4 regions of the Labrenzia sp. VG12 genome follow, and region 1 is predicted to be linked to each of the others. Evidence: predicted binding sites of a transcription regulator. Region 1 holds the regulator's gene; each other region holds the start of a gene.
The links. Region 1 encodes PhoB, which activates phosphate uptake and scavenging genes when phosphate is short. Its sites were predicted from a motif close to TGTCATNNANCTGTCAT; they were not measured.
Positions count from the first base shown of each region.

Region 2: the regulator PhoB is predicted to act here: its motif matches at 1,363-1,379, upstream of CHH27_RS10420 (UDP-2,3-diacylglucosamine diphosphatase).
Region 3: the regulator PhoB is predicted to act here: its motif matches at 1,688-1,704, upstream of CHH27_RS01955 (DapH/DapD/GlmU-related protein).
Region 4: the regulator PhoB is predicted to act here: its motif matches at 1,870-1,886, upstream of phnC (phosphonate ABC transporter ATP-binding protein).

Region 1 is NZ_CP022529.1:5,771,030-5,774,670, forward strand. It holds gene phoU (phosphate signaling complex protein PhoU) at 17-712, shown strand; gene phoB (phosphate regulon transcriptional regulator PhoB) at 793-1,491, shown strand; gene CHH27_RS26660 (GcrA family cell cycle regulator) at 1,937-2,467, opposite strand; gene CHH27_RS26665 (aspartate aminotransferase family protein) at 2,896-3,641, shown strand, end outside.
Region 2 is NZ_CP022529.1:2,231,038-2,234,678, reverse strand. It holds gene CHH27_RS27615 (hypothetical protein) at 1-381, shown strand, start outside; gene CHH27_RS10425 (SDR family oxidoreductase) at 409-1,188, opposite strand; gene CHH27_RS10420 (UDP-2,3-diacylglucosamine diphosphatase) at 1,425-2,228, shown strand; gene CHH27_RS10415 (glycosyltransferase family 1 protein) at 2,225-3,274, shown strand; gene CHH27_RS10410 (threonine/serine dehydratase) at 3,457-3,641, shown strand, end outside.
Region 3 is NZ_CP022529.1:418,807-422,447, reverse strand. It holds gene phnD (phosphonate ABC transporter substrate-binding protein) at 1-480, opposite strand, end outside; gene phnC (phosphonate ABC transporter ATP-binding protein) at 538-1,371, opposite strand; gene CHH27_RS01955 (DapH/DapD/GlmU-related protein) at 1,768-2,394, shown strand; gene CHH27_RS01950 (helix-turn-helix domain-containing protein) at 2,459-3,034, shown strand; gene CHH27_RS01945 (HD family hydrolase) at 3,106-3,641, shown strand, end outside.
Region 4 is NZ_CP022529.1:1,805,978-1,809,618, reverse strand. It holds gene phnD (phosphonate ABC transporter substrate-binding protein) at 1-898, opposite strand, end outside; gene phnC (phosphonate ABC transporter ATP-binding protein) at 987-1,808, opposite strand; gene CHH27_RS08365 (phosphate/phosphite/phosphonate ABC transporter substrate-binding protein) at 2,107-2,979, shown strand; gene CHH27_RS08360 (phosphonate ABC transporter ATP-binding protein) at 2,979-3,641, shown strand, end outside.

The sequences.
Region 1 (3,641 bases):
CTGAAGGGGACACAGGATGTCTGAACATACAGTCTCGGCTTATGACGAGGAACTGACGGCTATGGCCGGCAAGATCGCCGAAATGGGCGGTCTGGCAGAAAAAGCCTTCGCCGACGCGGTCCATGCTCTGGTTTCGCAGGACCTGGATCTGGCCAAGACCACGATCGCGAACGATGTGCGCCTGGACGCGTTGCATCAGGAAGTCGAGATCAAGCTGATAGAGATCATCGCGCGCCGTCAGCCCATGGGGCAGGATCTGCGGGAAGTCACGGCTGCAACCCGTATTGCCAACGACTTGGAACGTGTCGGCGATCTGGCCAAAAACGTGGCCAAGCGCGTGATCGCCATCGACAGTGATCTGCAGTCCAAGAAACTCGCCATCGGTGTGGAACACATGACCGAACTGGCGCTGTCTCAGCTGAAGCAGGTTCTGGACGCCTATACCCGCAAGGACGCGGAAACGGCGCGCAAGGTCCAGGAAGCCGATGCTGAAGTGGATGCGATCTATACCTCGCTGTTCCGCGAGTTGCTGACCTACATGATGGAAGACCCGCGGGTCATCACCCAGTGCGTCCATCTGCTGTTCTGCGCCAAGAACATCGAGCGTATCGGTGACCACGCGACCAACATCGCGGAAAACGTCTACTACATGGTGACCGGCGATCGTCTGCCGGAAGAACGCGCCAAGGTGGACGAGACGGGCGCGGCCTAGTTTCGACACCTGTCGCGGTAGCGGTCCGACCGGCGCAACAACCTTCACCCTGCGCCGGTTGCTGAAATTGGAGCGAATGCATGCCGAAGGTGCTCATCGTCGAAGACGAAGAACCCCTCAGCCTTCTGTTGAGATACAATCTGGAAGCCGAAGGATATGCGGTTGAATCGTGTGTCCGTGGGGACGAGGCCGAAATCCGCCTGCGGGAAAGCCTGCCCGACCTGCTTCTGCTCGACTGGATGCTGCCGGGCCTGTCCGGTATTGAACTCTGCCGCCGTCTGCGCGCGCGAGAAGATACCGAGCGTCTGCCTGTCATCATGCTGACAGCCCGCGGCGAAGAGGCTGAGCGCATCCGGGGCCTGTCGACCGGCGCCGACGACTATGTGGTAAAGCCTTTTTCCGTTCCGGAACTGATGGCACGCGTGCGCGCCATCCTGCGCAGGGCTAGCCCGGAAGTGGTGTCGACCATGCTGCGGTCCGGCGACATCGAGCTCGACCGGGAAACGCACCGGGTTCGTCGCAACACCAAGGAAATCCATCTTGGTCCGACCGAATTCCGCCTTCTGGAATTCCTGATGACGTCGCCCGGCCGCGTTTTCTCGCGCGAGCAGTTGCTCGACGGTGTCTGGGGCCATGATGTCTACGTGGACGAACGCACCGTGGACGTTCATGTCGGCCGGCTCCGCAAGGCGCTCAACCGGGGCAAGGCCAAGGACCCGATCCGCACTGTGCGCGGTGCCGGTTACGCCTTCAATGACCAGTTCTCGGCCAGCGCCTGAGCGCTGACCGTGGAGCAAGACATCTAAAAGCCCGCCCTTGGCGGGCTTTTGTATTTGATATTCCTAGTTCATCGTCATTCCGGATGCAGCGAAGCGGAAATCCAGGACCGGCGAGCTTTCGGTTTCTCTCAAATTTGGTCAGGGGCGAACGCTGGGCTTTCAGGATCCCGGCAGACGCGTTGCGTGGCTGAAGTGAGGTAAGGAAGGCCATGACAGGGACCCCAGCCTCAGCTCCGTCATTGCCGGACCTGATCCGGCAAGCCACGCCGTGACGGTCCGGTTGCGCAGGGCCATACGTTCGCCAAAGGCACTGGCATGGACGCCATGGACTGGCCGTGGCACGACGATGGCGGAAACGGCAGCTTCCTGCCGCCAAAAACCGCAAAAAGAAAAAGCCCGCCGATTGGCGGGCTTTCAACAAGGGCAGCCCTTTGAGGTGCTGCCGTTATCCGGCCTTGGCGACCACCTTGCGGTCACGCCGACGGTCGGCGACCGGCTGGTAAGCGATCTTGCAGTGGTAGGTGCAATAGGGGACACCGGCTTCGGACTGGCGGCCGCAGAAATAGAAGTCGTCGGTCGCCGGATCGCCGATCGGCCATTTGCAGGTCCGCTCGGTAAGCGTCAGGATCGTTGCCCGCTGGGAGATCGGCACCACATCGGCGATCGGTTCGATTTCCGGCTTGGCTTCGACAACCGGAGCCGGCGTGATATCGGCTTTCAGGGCCGTCGCACCAATGCTCTGTGGTTGCTGCGTTGGCTTCTTGGGAGCAGCGCTGCTGGGAGCGGCCGTCCGCGGCCGGCGCGGCTTGGCGCTGGAGGAAGAGGATTTCGCGCGACCGGACAGGCCAAGGCGATGCACTTTGCCGATCACGGCGTTTCGGGTCACACCACCCAGTTCGCCAGCGATCTGACTTGCACTCAAGCCTTCGCTCCAAAGCTTCTTGAGAAGCTCGACCCGTTCGTTTGTCCAACTCATTGCCGCACCCTTTTATTTGACCGCCTTGCGGCCATTAACCCCGTGTTAAGCATGCGCGTGCATGCCTAAGTATGGCATATCTAGTGCCTCTAAGTGATTTGCCGCACGAGATCTCGTGTTCGATGTCCCAGAGGTTACAATAACGTTAATTTATCAGGCAACCGTTTGACCCAAACCAGTTGGGGATGAAGGGACTTTTCCCCAAATAAGCGATGCCCTTGAGACTTTTACGAAATCTGTCCTCGGCGACCCTGGAGCGGCATTTCCATTGACAGTCCATGGTGGGGGCGGTGTATAAGACTTCCGCTGCGTGCCGCCTCATCGGGCGGCACGTTGCGTTTTGGCCCGAACGCATCTGACAAGGTGCCGGTCCCGCGTCAAGGTGACGTTGGGGCCATTTGGGCGTTCTTGAGGAGATAAAAGAGGTTATGTCCGCGACTGCACTATTCGGAAATTACGCAAGATCGAACCTGTCTTTCGATCATGGGGAAGGTGTCTGGCTTGTCACGAAAGACGGCCGACGATTCCTCGATTGCGGTTCCGGCATCGCGGTCAATTCTCTCGGCCACAGCCATCCGCATCTGGTGCAAGCCCTCCAGGACCAGGCCGCCAAGCTCTGGCACATTTCCAACCTGCACCAGATCCCGGAAGGGGAACGGCTGGCGCAGCGTCTGTGCGAGGCGACATTTGCCGAAAAGGCCCTGTTCGTGAACTCGGGCGCCGAGGCCATGGAAGCGGCGATCAAATGCGCGCGTCGTTACCAGTATGACAAGGGCCAGCCTGAACGCTTTCACATCATCACCTTCGAGGGGGCCTTTCACGGCCGGACCATTGCAACGATTGCTGCCGGTGGTCAGGCGAAATACCTGGAAGGGTTCGGCCCCAAGGCGCCCGGTTTCGACCAGGTGCCCGCCAACGACCTGGAAGCCCTGAAGGCGGCCATCGGCCCGCAAACGGCTGCGATCTGTCTTGAGCCGATCCAGGGTGAGGGTGGCATTCGCGAAATCCCGACCGATTTCCTGCGCGCGGTGCGCAAGCTGTGCGACGACAATGACCTGTTGCTGATCTTCGACGAGATCCAGACCGGTGTCGGCCGCACGGGCAAGCTGTTTGCGCATCAATGGACGGATGTCGAGCCGGACCTGATGGCGATCGCAAAGGGTATCGGTGGTGG
Region 2 (3,641 bases), 2.4 Mb from region 1:
TCAGAGCTCGACCAGTTGGATGCCCGGGTGTTCCCGATCGCGTTCCAGGCTCGTTTCGAAACCATCCAGGCGGCAGATCCGGTCCTGTTTGAGCCAACCGCCTTTTGCGGCCTCAACGCGATTTCCATGCACCGGCGCGCCATGGCGGAGATGAACAACCTTCAAAACTTCCTGCATGGCGGAAGGTGCGATACGTCCAACCTTTGCACGATTGTTTCAAAAGTGGGCACAGAGCTCCGACATACCTGCCAAAGCACGCGTGGTGGCAGCGGTGGAGCGCTTGTTCAAAAGCAAGAGGATCAATTTGTGCTCGTGGGGATCAATGAAGGCAGCGACGCCACCGGCGTCGTGGCGTCGAACCTCGGCATAAGCTTTCGATGACCTGTGTGAGAGGGAGGCTCTCCGCCCTCAAAACGCCGCGGGGTAGAGCCCGCCATCCATCAGGATGTTCTGGCCGGTGATGTAGCCGGCGTGCCGGGAGCACAGGAAGGCACAGGTCTGGCCGAATTCTTCCGCATTGCCGAAGCGTTTGGCCGGAATGCCGGCGGCCTGTTCCGCGCGGATGTCGTCGAGGCTCCTGCCGGTCTGTTCAGCCGTGCGCGTGAAGCCACCCTTCAGCCGGTCGGTATCCATCTTGCCAGGGAGCAGGTTGTTGATCGTGATGCCGTGCGGGGCAAGCTGGCGGCAGACACCCGCCAGAAAGGCCGTCAGGCCGGCGCGCGCGCCGCTGGAGAGGTCGAGACCCTCGATCGGCATCTTGACGGAGAGCGAAGTGATGTTGACGACACGGCCGAAACCGCGTGCCTTCATGCCGGGCGTTACCGCCTGGATCAGCTCTACCGGCGTTACGAAATTCTGAATCGCACCGCTGATCAGCGCCTCGCGATCAAGCTCGGTATAGTCCTTGCGGGGCGGGCCACCGTTGTTGTTGACCAGAATGTCGGGGTCGGGACAGGCGGCAAGCAGGGCCTGTTGGCCTGACTGGGTCGAGACATCGGCCGCAACAGCGGTGACGTCAACGCCGAAGCGGGTCTCCAGTGCCGCCCGCGTCTCCGCCAGAACAGCTTCGTCGCGCCCGTTCAGGACGACGGAACAGCCGGCTTCGGCGAGCGCCTCGGCGCAGCCCCGGCCGAGCCCGCGGCTGGATGCGCAGATGATTGCTTTTTTGCCCTTCAGTCCAAGGTCCATGGAATGTCTCCCGTCCGATCACTTTAAGCGTCTTTGTGGACGCTCAGGTCGCGCAGTGTCAAACGGGAAGCTGCTACGGGCCTGCCGCTGAGACATCGCGATGTAAATCCGGCGCGTGTCCACGTATTAATCATGAAGGCGGAAAACAAAATCAGGGAAGGAAGACGGCTTAATTGTCATAATAGTGATACTTGAATCGCGTCTATAGCGCCCCAATAGGAATTTGGAGAATTGCCATGTCGACCGCCGAGGGATCGCGGCATTACCGGGCATTGTTTCTGTCGGACGTTCATCTTGGCACGCGCGGCTGCCAGGCGGAGATGCTGCTCGACTTTCTGAAGGATCACGACGCCGAGACCATCTACCTGGTCGGCGATATCGCCGATGGCTGGCGGTTGAAGCGGTCCTGGTACTGGCCGCAACTGCACAATGATGTGGTTCAGAAAATCCTGCGCAAGGGCCGCAAGGGAGCCCGGATCATCTATATCCCCGGCAATCACGACGAGTTCCTGCGCAGTTTTCTCGGTACCCATTTCGGTGGTGTCGAGGTGACCGACAGCATCATTCACGAGGCCGCCAACGGCAAGCGCTACCTGGTGATCCACGGCGATCAGTTCGATGTAGTTATCCGGCACGCCAAGTGGCTGGCCTTTTTCGGCGACAAGGCCTATGTGACCGCCCTTGGCATCAACACCTGGGTCAATTTTGTGCGCAGGAACCTTGGACTGACCTACTGGTCCCTGTCCGCCTGGGCGAAGCTGAAGGTGAAAAACGCCGTAAGTTTCATCGGCCGGTTCGAAGAGGCGCTGTCCGACGAAGCGCGCCGGCAGGGGGTTGACGGTGTGATCTGCGGTCACATCCACCACGCGGCCGACAGGGATCTCGACGGGATCCACTATATCAATACGGGTGACTGGGTAGAGAGTTGTACAGCGGTCGCCGAGCACCATGATGGCACGTTTGAGGTGATCAGATGGGTGGACAAGACCCAGACGAAAGCGGTGCGGCCGAAATCCAAGGAAGCACCGGTCGCCGCATGAGTTCCATTCTTATCGTGACGGATGCCTGGCATCCGCAAATCAACGGCGTGGTCCGCTCGCTGGAACGCACCGCGGAAGAGCTTGAGGCCATCGGTGTCAGGGTCGAAGTGCTGTCCCCGCAGGAATTCAAGACCCTGCCGTGCCCGACCTATCCAGAAATCAGGCTGTCCCTGACCCATCGCGGCATCGTTCGGCGCAAGATCGAAGAACATGGCTGCGAGCACCTTCACATTGCAACAGAAGGACCGCTGGGTCTGCTGGCCGCCAGTGTTGCGAAAAAGACCGGGCGTCCGTTCACGACCAGCTACCACACCCGGTTTCCCGAATATGTTTCCGCGCGGTTGCCGGTTCCCCTGGCCTGGTCCTACAGCTGGCTGCGGCGGTTCCACAATGCCGGCTGTGGCTGCATGGTGGCCACGCGCTCGCTGGAACAGGACTTGCGGGACCGCGGTTTCAACAACCTGATGCGCTGGTCCCGGGGTGTCGACGAGCAGCTTTTCAAGCCCTATGAGGGCTCGGTTCTGCCTGAAGAGTTGCCGCGCCCCGTTTTCATGTATGTCGGGCGGGTCGCCGTTGAAAAGAACATCAAAGCCTTCCTGGATCTCGATCTGCCCGGTTCGATGGTGGTCGTCGGCGACGGGCCACAACTGGACAGCCTGCGCCGGGAATATGCAAAGGTCCATTTCACCGGGGCCAAGGTGGGCGAGGAGCTTGCCCGCCACTATGCCGACGCGGACGTGTTTGTCTTCCCCTCGCTGACAGACACCTTTGGCAACGTGATGCTGGAGGCACTCGCCTGCGGTGTTCCGGTGGCGGCCTATCCGGTCATGGGGCCGCTCGACGTGATAGGTGACACCGGTGCCGGCGTGCTGTCCGAAGATCTTCGCGAGGCCGCGATCGCCTCTCTGGACATTCCCCGGGATCATTGCCGGAAAATCGCCCTGAATTATACCTGGGCCGCCAGCGCGCGTCAGTTCCTGGACAATTGCATCGAGGCGCGGGACATCTACAACAGCGTCCACGGCGACGCCAAGGCCGCCGAGTAACTCCCGGCTGGTCCCGTCTTCGCAAACGGCTAAATTGACACCCGGACAATTTCCTGCTGGCGCGGTCCGCTCTCCTGTGAAATTTCTTTGCTGAATGCCAGCCCCTGGTGGCGGGCCGGTTATTCGCGTGCCCAGGCATGGCGGATGGCTGTTTTCTGTTTCAGAACCAAGAAAGAGCTCACATGACGGACCTCCACTCCCAAGTCGTTGAAACGTCCCCTGCGGCGGTGTCGATCGATGACATCCGCGCTGCTGCCGAGCGCATCCGCGGTGAAGCGGTGGTGACACCGGTCCTGCGGCATCCGGCTCTGGATGCGGCGGTCGGGGCCACCGTTCTGATCAAGCCCGAGAACCTTCAGCGCAGCGG
Region 3 (3,641 bases), 630 kb from region 1:
GATGGCGATGGACGGGATCAGGTAACCGGACGTGGAGTTCGGGTCACCAAAGCCGAAGACCTTGCCCTTCATGTCTTCCAGGGAGTTGATCTCGCTGTCGTTGCGGGCAAAACCGATGGAGTAATAGCCGTAGCCACCGTCAACGTTGACCTTGACCAGAACCGGGTCAACAGCTTCCGGATCGGTCAGGTAGACTTTCGCGTAGCTGGAAGCGCCGAGCCAGGCCAGGTCGAGGTTGCCGCCGAGCAGGCCTTCGATCACGCCGTTGTAGTCGGCCGGTGCGAACAACTTGACCGGAACGCCGAGAAGATCAGCGGTTTTCTGCTCGAGGCACTCATAGGCACGCAGACGGTCGGAAGCGTTTTCGCCGCCCAGGATGCCGATGCGGAATTCGGTGATTTCAGAAGCACCTGCAACAGAGGCGTTCAGAGCGATCATGCTGACTGCGGCCAGCGCAGCAACTTTAGCAACGATTTTCATGTGGGACACTCCCCGAGAGTTCTCAAACTTGATGACGTCATAAGGTATGCAGCCGGATCAGACCGCTGCTGCCGCCGGGGTCATCGCACCAGCGGATTCTTGTGCGCCGGACTTGCCGGCATCGATGGCAGTTGAGGTTGCTGCCTCGTTGAAGCTTTCATCGGCGCCGTAGATCTCACGTGCCACATTCGTGGTAAGTTCTTCGGGCTTGCCGTCAAAAACGATGAAACCGTCCCGCATGCCGATCACGCGGTCGCAATAGCTGCGGGCGGTGTCGAGTGTGTGCAGGTTGCAAAGCACGATCTTGTTGTCGCGCTCATGAATTTCGCGCAGCGCATCCATGACGATCTTAGCGTTCATCGGATCGAGCGAGGCGATCGGCTCATCGGCCAGGAACATATGCGGGTCCTGCATCAGGGCCCGTGCAATGGCGACGCGCTGTTGCTGACCGCCGGACAGTTCTTCTGCCCTCTTGGTCGCTTCCTGCGCAATGCCGAGGCGGTCAAGCGCGGCAAGCGCCGTGTTCACATCATCTGCACTGAAAACGTTGAAGAGGCTTTTCAAGGTGCCGTGGCCATTCAGCCGTCCGAGCATCACATTGGTGCAGACATCGAGGCGCGGGACCAGATTAAATTGCTGGAACACCATGGCGCAGTCGCGCTGCCAGCGGCGCATCATGCCACCGCGCAGGCCGAGAATGTCGCGGCCCTCAAACAGGATCTGACCGGAGGTCGCCGGCGTCAGCCGGTTGATCATGCGCAGCAAGGTGGATTTGCCGGCGCCGGAGCGGCCAATAATGCCGACCATCTGTGGCTGGTCGATATTAAAACTTACTTTGTTGACCGCGGTCCGAGACCCGAAGGTCTTGGTGACTTCCTGAAACTGAATCACGCGCCAGCCCTGTCCGTGTTTGTTCGTATTGCTGGGCGACAAGAGCCATTGAACCGTTACATTTGGATGACAGTCCCTTGACTGAAACGTCAAAAATTTATGACAGATCAATGACATGCCGCTGCGTTAAACGGATTCCGGACCGTGACACGGCTGGATTTCCGCAACGCGCTCAGGGCTTTCGGACCATCGTGACCATCTCTTCGGCCATCAAAGTTTTTCAAGAATGATTTGCCGCCAATCTAAATATTCACATGTCCGGGCCGTCCAATGGCGGCTGTTCACAAGTTGAAAAAACTGAAAACAGTCACAGGACCGTCATTAAACTGTCATTGATCTTGCCTGCCGACCGTCTACAAACCGGTCCCGCCTCTCACATCAAACATCGGAAACACCATGTCAGCGCCGCACCAGAAGCCCAGCCTCACCGAAGCCCCGAATGTTCATCCCGATGCCAGTGTGATGAATTGCGAGCTTGGGATCTGGACGGAAGTCGGCGCCCACACGCATATGCGGGAAAGCCAGATGGGCGACTATTCCTACATCGTCCAGGACGGCGATGTTGTCTGGTCGACCATCGGCAAATTCTGTTCGATTGCGCGCCGTGTGCGGCTCAATCCGGGCAATCACGCCACCTGGCGCGCCTCCCAGCACCATTTTACCTATCGCGCTGCCGCCTATGGACTCGGTGAGGATGACGGTGACTTCTTCCAATGGCGCAAGGACGACTGGGTCACCCTCGGCCACGATGTCTGGATTGGCCACAATGTGACGGTGCTGGCCGGTGTCACGATCGGCACGGGCGCCATTGTTGCGGCCGGTGCGGTCGTTTCCAAGGATGTTGCTCCCTATACGGTGGTCGGCGGTGTCGCCGCGAAGGAAATCAAGCGACGCTTCACGGCCGAGCAGGAACAGGGCCTGATGGATGTTGCCTGGTGGGACTGGAACCACGACCAGCTGAAGGAACGGCTTCCGGATTTCCGTAGTTTGTCCATCGATGCCTTTATCGAGAAGTATCGCTGACCCGGATCGGGCATGCGCCTCGGAGTGAGCTGATTTCGCCGCCGATTCGCGTTAGACTTGGCGTATGCCCACTGTAACTGCCGTTCTCCAGACCAGTCTCGGCCCATCTCTTCGGCGATGGCGGGCGCTGAACCGCGTCAAGCAAGAGGTGCTGGCGCATGAGCTCGGCGTCTCCCAGGCGCGGATCTCCAGATGGGAAAGTGGCCATGCCCAGCCTGACGGCCGGCACCTTCTGAAAATCACCCAGCTGCTGCGCGCACGCCCCTCAACTGCGGCGGACCGGGCGTTGCTTGACCTTGTGAGCCGCTCGTCCGATTCCGTCCACCTCGTCTGTGACCTGACCCACAGGCTGCTGGCAATGTCAGCTGGCCGCGAGAAGGAACGGCGCGCTCCGGTGTCGGAATACTTGAATCGGCCTTTGTGGCGCTTTGCCTCCGACGGCATCCGGGCGGCCGAGCAATCGCTGGCAGAAAATGGCTGGTACGAGCCGGACGGTCCGGACATCCTGTACAAAACCGAGCGGGTCGAGTTTCCCGAGATGACCATTCCGGAATGCTCTGTCCGTATCTCCCGTCTTCCCCTCGCCGACGGCAGCTTTGCACGACTGGTGCGTGCGGATCGTACATCTGCGATGTCATAGGTGCGTGGGAGGGCGGTGCATAATTTATTCACACGCTCGCTGCCGATCCGCCAGGTCGCTATTTTTGGCGTATGGACAAAACACTTCACCAAAATGAACCCGCAGCTATCTCCTGCGAAAGACTGACCGGCCTTCTTGCCTTCCTCCAGGCTGCAGAGCAGTTGAAAGACACGCTGCGCTCCGGGACGACACGCAGCGGCCGGCCCGAAAGCACGGCCGAGCACAGTTGGCGCCTCGCACTGATGGTGCTTGTTTTTGAGAAGGACCTGCCAGGTCTCGACATACCCAGACTGTTGAAACTGTGCCTTGTCCATGACCTTGGCGAGGCTATCTCCGGTGACGTCCCCGCCCCTTCGCAAACGGCTGAAGATGATCGTGAGGAACGGGAACGTCGGGACTTTCGCTCCCTGTGTGCAACTCTCCCGCAGGACACCGCGTCCGAATTGCTGGCGCTTTGGAATGAGTATGCAGCGGCGGAGACAGCTGAAGCCTGCCTTGCCAAGGCCTTCGACAAGCTGGAAACGATGTTACAGCACCTTCTGATGCCGGAGGGTGACGTGATCTTTTACGAATTCAACCTGCATTATGGCCGCGACAGGACCGATTG
Region 4 (3,641 bases), 2.0 Mb from region 1:
GCTGCTTTTTCAGCCAGTCGCGCATGTCGACGATCCACTGGTAGCGCTCATGGTCGACGCGCTTCCAACCCTTTTGCGGGCTGTCGTCTCCGCCGCGCATGGAGTTGAAGGCCGCCGGATCTTTTTCCGGGATGGTTTCAACGGCAACGGTCATGTCGGCGATCAACTCTGCCGGCAGATTGACGCGGGCGGTGAACGGGCCGCTCGTGATTTCAGGGCTTTCCCAGATCGGGCAGACGACGCCTTCTTCGATCATGCCCTTGGTGATCATGCGCTGCCAGCGGCCATCGGTGGCGTTGTTCTGCCAGGTGGCGGCACTGTCATACTGTTTGTTGACAACACCGAGAACGCCGGTCTCGTGGCCACCGGAGAACGGGATGGCGGCAAAGTGGGTTTTCGGGTCGTAGCCCTGCTGAACCATGTTGAAGTAGGGCACGGCGAAGCCCGACGTGGAATCCGGATCGGCAAACGCGTGGACCTTGCCTTTGAGATCGTCCAGGGAGGTGTAGCCGCTGTCGCAACGAACCATCACGACGGAGTAGTAACCGGTGGAACCGTCCTTGTTGAGACGGGTCAGGAGCGGAACGACACCGCCATTGGTTTCGGTGTAGGCAGCTGCATAGGAAGACGAGCCAAGGAACGCGAATTCGATCTGGTCGGCGGCAATCGCCTGGATCACACCGTCATAGGAGCCGGCGGTGAAGATCTCGACTTCGACGCCGAGTTCCTTTTCAAGATATTCTTCAAATGGCTTGTAGCGAGCGATCCGGTCTTTCTCGTTTTCGCCGGACAGAATGCCGAACTTGAGGGTTTTGTACTGGTCTTTCCAGCTGTCAGCCAGGGCCGGGGAGGCGGCCAGAACGACTGCGGAAACTGCTGCTGCGAAGAGTGCCTTCATGGTGATGCTCCTGTTGCGCCGGATATCCGGCTCATCGGCGGCACATGCCGCCCTGTTGCGCTTGATCGGGAAGCCCGGCCTGGCGCGGTCAGGCCCCAACCGCCTGCCTGGCGGGCTGGGACGAAACGTCTGTGATTGCGGTAGAAGTCACGCTCTCGTCGATGTCGGCGCCAAGCGTGTCGGTGCCATAGATCTGACGGACGCGTTCGGTCGTGAGCGCCTCCGGCGTGCCATCGAAATGCACCCGGCCATCGCGCATGGCGATGATGCGTTCACAATAGGCGCGGGCCGTATCCAGCGTGTGCAGATTGACCAGCACCGTGAGACCGTCCGTTCGGTTGATTTCGCGTAGCGCGTCCATCACGCGGGTGGCATTGGCCGGGTCGAGCGAAGCGATGGGCTCATCTGCCAGCATGATGCGCGGGTTCTGAACCAGTGCCTTGGCAATGGCGACACGCTGTTGCTGGCCGCCGGACAGCGTCCCGGCCCTCTGCAGGGCCTGGGGGGCGAGATCCAGCCGATCCAGCGCCTCAATGGCCCGTGTCCGATCCTCGTCGGTAAAGCTGCGGCTCATGGAGCGCAGGAAACCCGTATGGGCGATGCGGCCGACCATGACATTGGTCAGCACATCCATCCGTTCCACCAGATTGAACTGCTGGAAAATCATGGCACAGGAGGCCCGCCAAAGGCGCAGGTCACGGCCTTTCAGGGCGGTGATATCCTGGCCGTCATTGACGATCGTGCCGGTGCTCGGATCTGTCAGCCGGTTGATCATGCGCAGCAAGGTCGACTTGCCTGCGCCCGAGCGTCCGATGACGCCTACCATCTGTCCCTTGGGGATTGCCAGGGACACTGCGTCCACTGCGGTCAGGTCCCCGAATTTCTTCGATAATTGCTCAATGACAAGCATTACGCCCTCCAAAACCGGAGTGCGACCTAGCAAAAATCTGCGCTTGGCAGATGTCTATATGATTATACTTTTATGAAGTTTTACGACAGTCTCGATGTATTTGTTTGCCGGTGAAAAAATAAAATCATGAATCTGAAGCGTAATATCAAATTGTATTTTGTGTCATTGGAAATCAGGTCAGTTTTACTGTCGTAATTGTCGTCATTTCTACACAATAAGTTCATTTTCGACGCCGCTCTTGTCGTTACGCTCCACGCGCCTTGCCGGACCTGACCCGGCAACAACAGGAGCTTCCGACATGCGTTTTTTGAAAACCGCCGCCATCGCGGCTGCAGCCCTGGCTGTATCGCTTACGTCTTCTTTTGCCGACACATTCAAACTTGCCGTCACCGACGTTGAGGGCCTTGAGCGCTTGCAGCTGGAATGGGGGCCGTTCAAGCAGGCTCTGGAAAATGCCACCGACCACACATTCGAGTTCTTTCCGGTCACCAGCCGGACGGCAGCCGCCGAAGCGTTGCGCGCAAAACGCGTTGATTTTGTCGTCACCGGTCCGGCTGAATACATCGTCATCAACAAGCTGACGGAAGCCACCCCGCTGATCGGTCTCGGCCGTCCGGACTACTTCTGTGCGATCGTCGTTCGTGCCGACAGCGGCATCACCCGCCCGGCCGATCTGAAAGGCCAGAAGGTTGCCTTCGGTGACATCGGTTCCACATCCAACATGCTGTGCCCGATGCAGCTGATGGCCGACTATGGCGTTGATCCGGTCAAGGACGTCAACAAGCTGCACACCTCTCGCAACATTGCGCATGAAGCCCTCAAGAAGGGCGACGTCGCGGCGATCGGCACCAACCACAATTCCTGGCTGCGGGTGCGTAACAAGGACGAGAGCGTACCGAACGGTTTCTTCCGCGTGATCGCACGGTCCGGCGATCTGCCGAACGACATGCTGATGGTTGCTTCCCATGTCGACCCGGCCAAGGCCGAAGGCGTGCGCAAGGCCATCCTGGACAACAAGGATGCGATCATCGCCGGCATTCTCGCGCATGAAGAGAATGACAAGTATGGCGGCATGGACCTGGTTGCCATCGAAGATGGTGCCTATGACCTGGTGCGCTCCATGTATACCACCGCCGGCTTCCCGCAATACGACAACTTCATCGGCGAATAATGGCCCAGGCCCAGTTTCAGACCATCGGCGCTCCGGCGCCGGTGGTTCCCGTTGCCAAAGAGATTGCCTCGCGCGCCTGCGAGCTGTCAGTGACGGGGCTTTGCAAGAGCTTCGGAAAGAACCGGCCGGTGTTGCGCGGCGTTTCCTTTGCCGTTCATCAACGGGAATCCGTCGCCCTGATCGGGTCGAACGGGGCAGGCAAGTCGACCGCTCTACGGTGTGCCCTGCGCCTCCTGGAGCCGGAGACCGGATCCATCTCGCTTTTTGATCAGGACATTACAAGCGCCGGGTTGCGTCAGCTCAGGACCGTCCGGGCCGATGTCGGCTTTGTTTTCCAGAAACACAATCTCGTGCCGCGTGTGTCGGCTTTGACAAATGTGATTCACGGCAATCTCGGCCGCAGGGGCGGGGTGCGTGGCTGGACCCATTTTCTGGCCACCTCCGGTCTGAGAGACCGGGCCATGGCCTGCCTGGAACGTGTCGGCCTGGCTGACCACGCGCTGAAACGCGCGGATCAGCTGTCCGGTGGCCAGTCTCAGCGCGTCGCGATTGCCCGGGCTCTGATGCAGCAGCCAAAGATGATCGTGGCGGACGAGCCCGTGGCCAGTCTCGACCCGGTCGCCGGGCAGGAGGTGATGGATCTCTTTCACCAGCTGACCCGT